Regions from separate parts of the Colwellia sp. BRX10-4 genome, predicted to be linked through region 2. Evidence: predicted binding sites of a transcription regulator. Region 2 holds the regulator's gene; each other region holds the start of a gene.
What was found. The regulator LexA, encoded in region 2, represses DNA repair genes until DNA is damaged. The targets are predictions, from matches to a motif close to TACTGTATNNNNATACAGTA.
Positions count from the first base shown of each region.

Region 1 (3,293 bases), on a different contig from region 2:
TGTAATAATTTTTATCATGGGGTGAGCTTGAAGCGAACACGAGCAGTTTTTTTATAAGTGAAGACTGACGTCTTACTTTTTTAGCGACTATCGTACTATGGGTGGTTAAGGCTGCTTGTAATGTATGTATATCGACAATACGTTGACCAAAACTACGTGTAGAGAATATTTCCCGTTTAGGTGCTTTTACATCATCCCAGCTTAAACAGCTAATCCCCTTTAATTCGTTAACCGTACGCTCAGTGACAACACTAAATTGCTTGCGCATAATCTTAGGGCATTGCATTGATAACTGATAAGCCGTGCTAATATTTTGCTGTTTTAGTCGATGAGATATTTTATTACCAATACCCCAAACCTCATTTACTGCCATTTTTTCTAATATTTCTTTCGCACTTTGCGCGTTATCAATAATGGCAACACCCTGGTAACCGTCAAGTTTTTTAGCTGCATGATTTGCTGCTTTAGCTAAGGTTGATGTTGTACCAAAGCCAACACCCACCGGTAGCCGGGTTTCTTTCCAAATAGCACGTCTTATTTCATGGCCGTATTGGTGCCAATCTTTAATAACGCCACTATAGTTTTTAAAATGTAAAAATGACTCATCAATTGAGTAAATATATTGGTCATCACAATATCTCGCAATAACATTCATCATTCTTTCACTTAAGTCAGCATATAACTCGTAGTTGGAAGAGCGTACCACTACACCATGCTTATGTAGTAAGTCTTTTATCTGAAAATAGGGAGTGAATTTTGGAATACCCAGCCGTCGAGCAATAGGACAAACAGCACAAATGCAGCCATCGTTATTCGTTAAAACAACAACGGGCTTGTTTCTTATGCTCGGGTCGAAGACTTTTTCTGCGCTGGCATAAAAAGATACAGCATCAACTAATGCATACATGCGGTTAATTCAGGAGCTTGATGATGGAGTCGAATAGAGCGAGTAACAATACCTTCTAATTGAAAGTCGTCTCCGGGCTTGATGCTAACTGGCGCAAAATCTTTAGACGCTGATAACAGCCGAGCTTGCTTTTTATCAATCAACTTACAGACAAAGCAACCATTGTAATTTGCCACAATGACATCACCATTTCTGGCGGTGAGTGAACGATCAACAATAAGTAAATCACCATCAAAAATGCCCACACCCTGCATGGACTCGCCAGATGCTTGGCCAATAAATGTGGCATTAGGATGCCTAATAAGGAGTTTATCTAGTGATAACCCCAGTTCTTTATATTCGGCTGCGGGTGATTCAAACCCTGAAATACCTGCTTCAATGTAAATAGGAATAACTTTCATTACTTAAATCTCAACTGTGTTTTTATACAGTATAGTTTCTAAGTTGATTCTTGAACAGAATAATTTAACATTGCTTACGAGTAATGATTACTTTCATTTTGAAATAGAGCCGTTAAAATCAGCGCTGCATAAATTTATAGGGTTAACTTAGATGCATGAAAATGCCAATTCGTTAGTGGTACTTGATTTTGAAACCACAGGATTATCACCCAATCAAGGTGATAGAGCGATAGAGATAGGTGCGGTTAGAATTGTAGACGGTAAAGTTACCGATAAATTTCAATCATTAATGAATCCTGGTTTTAGGATCAGTGGTTTTATTGAGCAATACACCGGAATATCTAATCAAATGCTTGCTAATGTCGGCTCTTGTGGTGAAGTGATGGCACAATTTACCGATTTTCTGGGTGACGATAATTTACTTGCCCATAATGCGTCTTTTGATCAAAAATTCCTGAACGCTGAGCTTAATAACATTAATCGAAAATATTTTGGGCAATTTATTTGTTCATTACTTGTCTCGCGCAGAATAAATATAGATGCGCCTAATCATAAATTAGGTACGCTGATTCGTTATAAAAATATTCCATCAGATGGGGCTTTTCATCGGGCGTTATTTGATGCTGAGATGACGGCAAAATTGTGGTTGTTGATGCTTGATGATATCGAAGAAAAAATTAACCACGAGTTTGTACCTTTTGCATTAATACAGAAGTTATCAAAGACAGCAAAAAATGACGTAAGTAAGCTGTTAACTAAATGGTAATTTATCTTGTTGGTTTTTAATTTTTTATCTCAGGTATACTCTTCGTTCAACGTTTATTAGAGTTAATATTATCGACTATCCAGATAAAAAAGCCCCAGAAGAAATAGATCCCACACTGCCTTCTGTAGCGGTATCAAATTTACAGCTTAAAATAGCGACCTTTAATTTGTTTAATTATCTTGAGCCGCCCAATGCTTTCTATGAATTTGAACGAATTTATAGTGCTGAGCAGTGGCGTAAAAAGCAACATTGGATTGCTGAATATTTACGTGAATTTCAACCTGACATTATTGGCTTTCAAGAAGTCTTTAGTCCCGAGTCTCTAGAGCAATTAGTTGCAGAGCAGGGCTATTGTTATTTTGCTGTGGTTGATGAACCTCAAGTGATAGATGATTTTATTTACAAACGTCCTGTTGTCGCCATTGCATCTCGTTACCCTATTGTTGAAGTTGCCGCGGTAGAAGCAAACACTGAGCTTGCACTATCATTAGGTTTAACCGATAAATTCTCTTTTAGCCGAAAAGTGTTAAGGGCAACGGTTGATGTGCCTCATATGGGTAACTGTGATTGTTATGTTGTGCACTTTAAATCTAAGCGCTCTATGATTGAAGTCGATGATAAAAATATAAGTCGCACGCCAGAGCAAACCATTATTGAAAGCCTAAAAGCACAAGTGGCAGGTGGTTGGGGCTCAACGATACAACGTGGCAGTGAAGCGACGTTATTAATGATTGAAATCATAGCGCGGCGTGAGGCTACCGGCCAGCCAATGGTATTAATGGGGGACTTCAACAATACCTTAACTGATGGTGTGCTAAGTCATCTACTGACTAACACCCTAAGGTTTGTCTCGGCCATTGAGCGTGATGCCTATCTTGCTAAATATTGCTTGCAAGATGCTTGGGATTTATTTCAAGTTGCAGTGACAAATGAGACTCTTCAAGAAGAAAAAATACAGCGCACTCCGACACATTATTTTGGTGCGAGCAGCTCAGTACTTGATTATATCTTATTATCATGTGATTTTGACGCTAGTTATCACGATAGTCTTTATCAGGTCAGTGCGTATGACACGTATGATCGACATTTAATTAATCCTATCTTTGAGCGAGATGGCGAAAGTACCGATCATGGCATTGCCTTGGTTACACTAACGTTAAGATCATAAATTAGCCAAAGCCCCAAAAAAAGGCCTCAAAAGGAGCCTTTTTATTGGTGA
Region 1 covers NZ_JACGVZ010000029.1:39,142-42,434, reverse strand. Annotated here, with positions in the region: gene H4J67_RS17470 (Y-family DNA polymerase) at 1-907, opposite strand, end outside; gene H4J67_RS17465 (LexA family transcriptional regulator) at 895-1,308, opposite strand; gene H4J67_RS17460 (PolC-type DNA polymerase III) at 1,460-2,074, shown strand; gene H4J67_RS17455 (endonuclease/exonuclease/phosphatase family protein) at 2,241-3,242, shown strand.
Region 1: H4J67_RS17465 (LexA family transcriptional regulator) is a predicted target of LexA. The motif match lies at 1,321-1,340, and genes of this name have one in related genera.

Region 2 (3,293 bases):
TCGTATAGCTTCCTATAACTATCTAACGAGCCACGCGAGAAGCTTATCTAAATAATGGCATTACACTTGTTATTGCTTGAAGTATTGTTGGAGAAAAGCATTTTATATTTGTGGCAGCTGAAAATATATTGTTTAACATGATTAGAGTATCAATAATGAACGTTCAACATAAAAATGATGGAGCGCAGCTATGAATGAAAAAATTACAGCACTTAAGTCAGAATTAGCACTCCTTAAGGAACAATTTGCTAGAAAAATTACTGATGCAGAAATTCGTTTAAAAAATATGATTGAACAAGAAAGCCTAGATACTTCGGTTGAACGTGGCTATAAAATTCAAGCTTCTTTTGAAGAGCCCGTAGATTCTTTATCTAATGGTGAATGTGTAATTTTACTGCATGGGCTTGCACGTTCCGCTAACTCGATGAAAGCTATTGAAAAACGATTGTTAGCAGAAGGTTATTTTGTGATAAATATCAACTACCCTTCTAGGGATTATTCGATAGAAGAGTTGGCTGAAAAAGTGATTTCTAAAGCGCTATTAATTTGTGAAAATCGTCAAGTTAACTTTGTTACCCATTCAATGGGCGGTATATTAGTTCGCCAATATTTAAGTATGCACAAAATACCTAATTTACATAAAGTCGTGATGCTGGGCCCACCAAATAATGGCAGTGAAGTCGTTGATAAACTTAAAAATACACCTGGCTTTAGTTTTATAAATGGTGATGCGGGTATGCAATTAGGTACTGGCGAATTCAGTGTCCCTAGTAACCTTGGCAATGCTAATTTTGATTTGGGTGTTATTGCCGGTAATCAAAGTATTAATTGGATATTATCAACACTTATTCCTGATAAAGATGATGGTAAAGTTTCGGTTGCTAGTACCAAACTTGATGGTATGAATGATCACATTGAAATGGAAACGACCCATCCATTTATGATGAAAAACGAAAAAGTTATCGAACAAGTTATCCATTATCTAAAATCAGGGAGTTTTCAAAAATAATTCGGCTAGAAAACTTGCCTTTACTAATGACCTGTATATACTCACAGTAACAACTGTGTAAATTTACAGGCCCCCTATGCTAAATGAAATCAGCGAATTACGCCCTCTAACGAACCGACAACAACAAGTTTTTGATCTGATCAAAGACAAGATAAGCGATACGGGCATGCCACCAACGCGTGCTGAAATAGCCAAGTTTTTTGGCTTTAAATCAGCAAATGCAGCCGAGGAACATTTAAAAGCTTTGGCTAAAAAAGGCTATATAGAAATGTTACCAGGTACTTCTCGCGGCATTCGGTTGACTGAGAAGTTAATGGAAGAAGCCGGTTTACCGTTAATCGGCAGAGTTGCTGCAGGTGAACCTATTTTAGCTGCAGAGCATGTTGAAGATCATTATAAAGTAGACGGTAATTTGTTTCATCCAGCCGCTGATTACTTATTGAGAGTTAATGGCGAAAGCATGAAAAACATTGGCATACTTGATGGTGACTTGTTAGCAGTTCATCAAACGACCGATGTACAAAATGGCCAAGTAATTGTTGCTCGTGTCGAAGAAAATGTTACGGTTAAACGTTATAAAAGAGAAGGTAATATCGTTTACTTACATGCTGAAAATGATGATTTCTCTCCTATAAAAGTTGATTTGTCTGACCAAGAGTTTAATATTGAAGGGTTAGCTGTTGGCGTTATTCGCTCGGCAGACTGGATGTAATTAAGTTAATCTTTTTAATAAACTTAGTGGTAACGAACTAAGTCAATTTATCTAACAAATACGCTATTAAATAAGTCAAACCGATCCGTTAACTTTAGTCTATAACATAGGCTAAAGTTTGCTTTTATACCCTTTCGTATTCTTTTCATGCAAACCTTCCTCTTTCCTAAGAATAATTTTCATTCTAAACCCCATTCAAACAACTTTATCTTTTTCTGATTAAAAAATAACCACTATCAATTTTTGTAATACGCGTAGTTATACTTAGCTGTTTATTTTTAATACTACGGCTACAGCCCTTTGTTATTAGGCATTATTTTATATTAGAGTTGATACTCTATTGTTTTTATTGGTTTTTATTTTAAAATAGCTCGATTTTTAAATTGACCCAGATCAACTTTTAAGTAATTCTAGTTTGGAATGTGTACAAATATAAATATAAGGCGATGTTTTCGACGCTAACTGGTTGATAACAAAATCGCTAAGAAAATAATAAAAATCCGTACTAAAGGATGTGTTTTGTCCTAGGTATCAAGTTTTAAACTTTTATAGGGTGAAGGAGATGTCGTGTGAAAAGACGTAACCTAGGTTGGCTGTTGTTGGGGAGTGTTCTTTCCAGTTCAGCTTGGGCAGATATGCAATTAAATCTGACCAAGGGTGTAACAGAAGTAAGTAGAGATGTTTATGATCTACATATGCTCGCAATGTATATATGTGTAGCAATCGGTGTGGTTGTTTTTGGTGCTATGTTTTGGTCAATGGTTTTCCACCGAAAATCCAAAGGGGCTAAATCAGCAGATTTTCATGAAAGTACAAAAGTAGAGATTCTCTGGACAGCAATTCCCATTGTCATTCTTATCGCTATGGCTGTACCAGCAACGAAAACACTGATCGAAATGGAAAATAACGACGATTCTGACGTTACCATTCAGATCACAGGTTCTCAGTGGAAGTGGCATTATAAATATTTTGATCAAGATATTGAGTTCTACTCCGTTTTATCTACGCCAAGACCACAGTATGAGACACAAGAAGGTAAACACCTTAGTGTTGATGCCGGCGACAAAGTCAAAGGTGAAAATTATTTACTCGAAGTTGATAAACACCTTGTCATTCCAGTTAATAAGAAAGTAAGATTTTTAATCACTTCTGACGATGTTATTCATGCCTGGTGGGTACCTGCTTTTGCAGTAAAACAAGATGCTATCCCAGGATTTATTAATGAAGCATGGACAAAAGTTGACGAGCCTGGGCTATACCGAGGTCAGTGTGCTGAGCTTTGTGGTAAAGATCACGGTTTTATGCCTATTGTTGTCGAAGTAAAGTCTGAAGCTGATTATGCTCTTTGGCTCGATGAGCAACACGAATTTAATGCGCAAGCTGCTGCTGCTGAGAAAGCGTCTCTTAACGCTTCCGCATCAATGGATGAACTGATGACTTTGGGTGAAACTACCTATGTTGCCTACTGTGCTGCCTGTCATCAAGTTTCTGGTGCTGGTCTACCTCCAGCATTTCCTGCACTTAAAGGAAGCTCTGTTGCTACGGGTAGTATTGCTGCGCATATTGATATTG
Region 2 covers NZ_JACGVZ010000007.1:26,727-30,019, forward strand. Annotated here, with positions in the region: gene H4J67_RS07775 (alpha/beta fold hydrolase) at 191-1,009, shown strand; gene lexA (transcriptional repressor LexA) at 1,086-1,721, shown strand; gene coxB (cytochrome c oxidase subunit II) at 2,291-3,293, shown strand, end outside.

Region 3 (3,293 bases), on a different contig from region 2:
GTTCGACAATCACTATTTGCTTTAGCCAAAAAGCTTGGTTTTCCATCATCAAAAAATAAACTAAGGTAACCGTGCCTAAACTAATAAATAGTGTTTTTAGTCCTTTAATTCTTTGCAACAAGATTAACTCCTTAGATTAAGTTATCACTAAAGGGTAGAGAAGCAATCAGGTTAAACAACAGGCAGAGCTTGCTCATTATCTATTTTACTGTCTGCACCAGTGGGCTTTTCATCACTATCATTTTTCAACTCAACCTGTTCAATTTTATCAAAGCGTGACGATATTTTATCTGCCGAGGTATGAATTTGTTTTACGTCACTCGCTGCTTGGTCTATGTGCTTTGCTAAATTGGCAAAACGAGATTTAAAACGACTAAAGTCTTGCGATAAGTGTGAGAGATGCGCTTGAATAACATGTATTTGCTTACGAGTAGCTTCATCTTTTAGTACTGAGCGTGACGTTGTTAATATAGCCATTAGCGTGGTAGGCGATGCCAGCCATACTCGCTTTTTATTGGCGTAATCAACTAAATCACCTTGGTGTGCATGAATTTCAGCAAAGATAGCTTCTGCAGGAATAAACATAATAGCCCCGTCGGCGGTTTCTTTTTCAATCAAGTATTTAGAACTAATATCATTAATATGCTTTTTTATGTCGAGTTTAAACTGACGCTCTGCCGATTTTCGGTCATGCTCCCCTAGCTGGTTATCCAGCATTTTCTTATAGTTTTCTAAAGGGAACTTAGAGTCGATAACGACATTACCGGTTGGCTCAGGTAAGAATAAAATACAATCAGCAATTTTTCCATTTGATAAAGTGTGCTGTAAAGAAAAGTTTTGCTCGGGGATGACGTTGCGAATTAAACTGTTAAGCTGAACTTCGCCAAAAGCCCCCCGTGAACGCTTATCACTTAATACTTCTTGTAAGCTGACTACGTTTGAGGAAAGTTCCGTGATCTTCTTTTGCGCGTCATCAATCAAGGCAAGACGTTGCAAAATATCATTAAAGGTTTTTGTTGTTTTCTCAAACCCTTCTGCTAAACGTTTTTCTACTTGCCCGCTGATTTCTTTTAAGCGGTTATCGGTAGAGACAGTTAATCCATCAATACGTTTGGCCATTTGCTCACTCGATGCTTGCAATGACTTAGTTAACTCTTCACGGCTAATGTGCGTCACTCGATTTAAGTGTTCAACAAGTTGATCAACCGATTTTAGCTGATTCTGATTAAAAACGACTTGGTGCTCGTGTAATGCGCGGTGTAACTTTTCACTACTTGCATGTAAACTCGATGATTGCTTCTCACCTTGCTCAGCATGTTGGTACAACAACTTAATTTTAAAATCAGAGATTTGTTGTTCGAAATAAGTCTTTAACTCAACTTGTTGGTTTGCCAATTGTTGATGATTAAAGCTAGTTTGCTGTTGTTGTTGCTGTTGGTATTTATTTGAGACTTCACTATCAACGGTTAATTTTTCAAACAATAGCTGTGACTTTTCATCTTGCAGAAACAACTGTAGTGACATTTTTTTTATTTTAAAAAAAACTATAAAACTTATTAAAAAGCACAATACCAATAAAATAATGTTGAACAGCATAAAAATTTCGGTAGGAATTTTTTCTAAAAAAACAAGGAATTCGTCGATAGGCATAAAATCACATCAGCAACACTGTAAATATTATCAGTATTAAACCATAGAAATATACTCAGGTTAAGTTTATTCTAAGCTTGTTCATCAACAAGTCCATATTTAATAATCATTGATAAGATGAATGCGATCGCCAACTTTATTAAGAATGGTTATTTCTCCATCACACACAGCAACAATCGATTTATCTTCTTTAAATTTTTCCGGAATAATGACACGTCCACTGGCATTTTCTGCAAATTGTCCAATAAAGTGCATTAACTCAAGTGAATCCTCATTATAATAAATAATAGTAACAGTGCGAAGGTTAGTGTTAGTCATAGTTAATGTTTTTAATACTTAATTTTAATAATGTTCTATTAGTATAGACGAAAATAATCAACTTACTATCATCAATAAAAAAAGCGCCCTAAGGCGCTTGTTTTAAAATTAGTAGCTTACACAAGCATCAATTAATTTTTTGATTTGGCATCCTGCACTTCAATCTTAGCTTTCCAAATAGCAGGGCCCGTGACGTGAACCGATTCTCCTTGGCTATCAACAGCTACCGTTACCGGCATATCTTCAACTTCGAATTCGTAAATAGCTTCCATCCCCATATCTTCAAAAGCAACAACTCTTGCTTTTTTAATGGCTTTCGATACTAAGTATGCAGCACCACCAACGGCCATTAGATAGACTGATTTATGATTTTTGATGGTTTCAACGGTCTCGGCACCACGTTCAGCTTTGCCGATAGTGCCAAGTAGGCCTGTTTCAGAGAGCATCATTTCTGTAAATTTATCCATGCGTGTTGCTGTCGTTGGGCCAGCTGGACCCACAGCTTCATCGCCAATAGCATCGACAGGACCTACGTAGTAAATAAACTTGTCAGTAAAGTCTACCGGTAACTTTTCACCCTTGGCTAGCATATCTTGAATACGTTTATGAGCAGCATCACGTCCGGTTAAGATAGTCCCGCTCAGTAATACAGTTTCACCGGTTTTCCAGCTACTGATATCGGATTTTTTCAAGGTATCAACATTAACACGACGCACGTTTTCACCGACTTCCCAGGTTATTTCTGGCCAGTCTTCTAATTTTGGTGGTGTTAAGTTAGCTGGACCAGAACCATCTAAGTGAAAATGGACATGACGCGTTGCCGCACAATTGGGTATCATCACCACAGGTTTTGATGCCGCGTGGGTAGGTGCTGACATAATTTTAATGTCTACAACTGTCGTTAAACCACCGAGACCTTGTGCGCCAATACCTAATTTATTAACACGTTCAAAAATTTCTAGACGCAGTTTTTCTTCGGCTGTTTCAGCACCACGGTCAATAAGATCTTGAATATCTACCGGTTCCATTAAACTTTCTTTAGCAAGTACCCCTGCTTTTTCTGCTGTTCCACCGATACCTATGCCTAACATTCCCGGAGGACACCAACCTGCGCCCATTGAGGGCAGTGTTTTTACTACCCAGTCAGCAATTGAATCACTAGGATTTAACATCACCATTTTTGATTTATTTTCACTACCACCGCCTTTCGCTGCAATCATAATATCGACGCCACCACCGGCAACCATATCGATATGAACAACCGATGGTGTATTATCTTTAGTATTAAGACGCGCGCCAGCGGGGTCTTTTACAATAGAAGCGCG
Region 3 covers NZ_JACGVZ010000002.1:340,616-343,908, reverse strand. Annotated here, with positions in the region: gene H4J67_RS03920 (GGDEF domain-containing protein) at 1-121, opposite strand, end outside; gene H4J67_RS03915 (DNA recombination protein RmuC) at 172-1,524, opposite strand; gene H4J67_RS03910 (TIGR02922 family protein) at 1,750-1,968, opposite strand; gene H4J67_RS03905 (fumarate hydratase) at 2,100-3,293, opposite strand, start outside.
Region 3: H4J67_RS03915 (DNA recombination protein RmuC) is a predicted target of LexA. The motif match lies at 1,667-1,686, and genes of this name have one in related genera.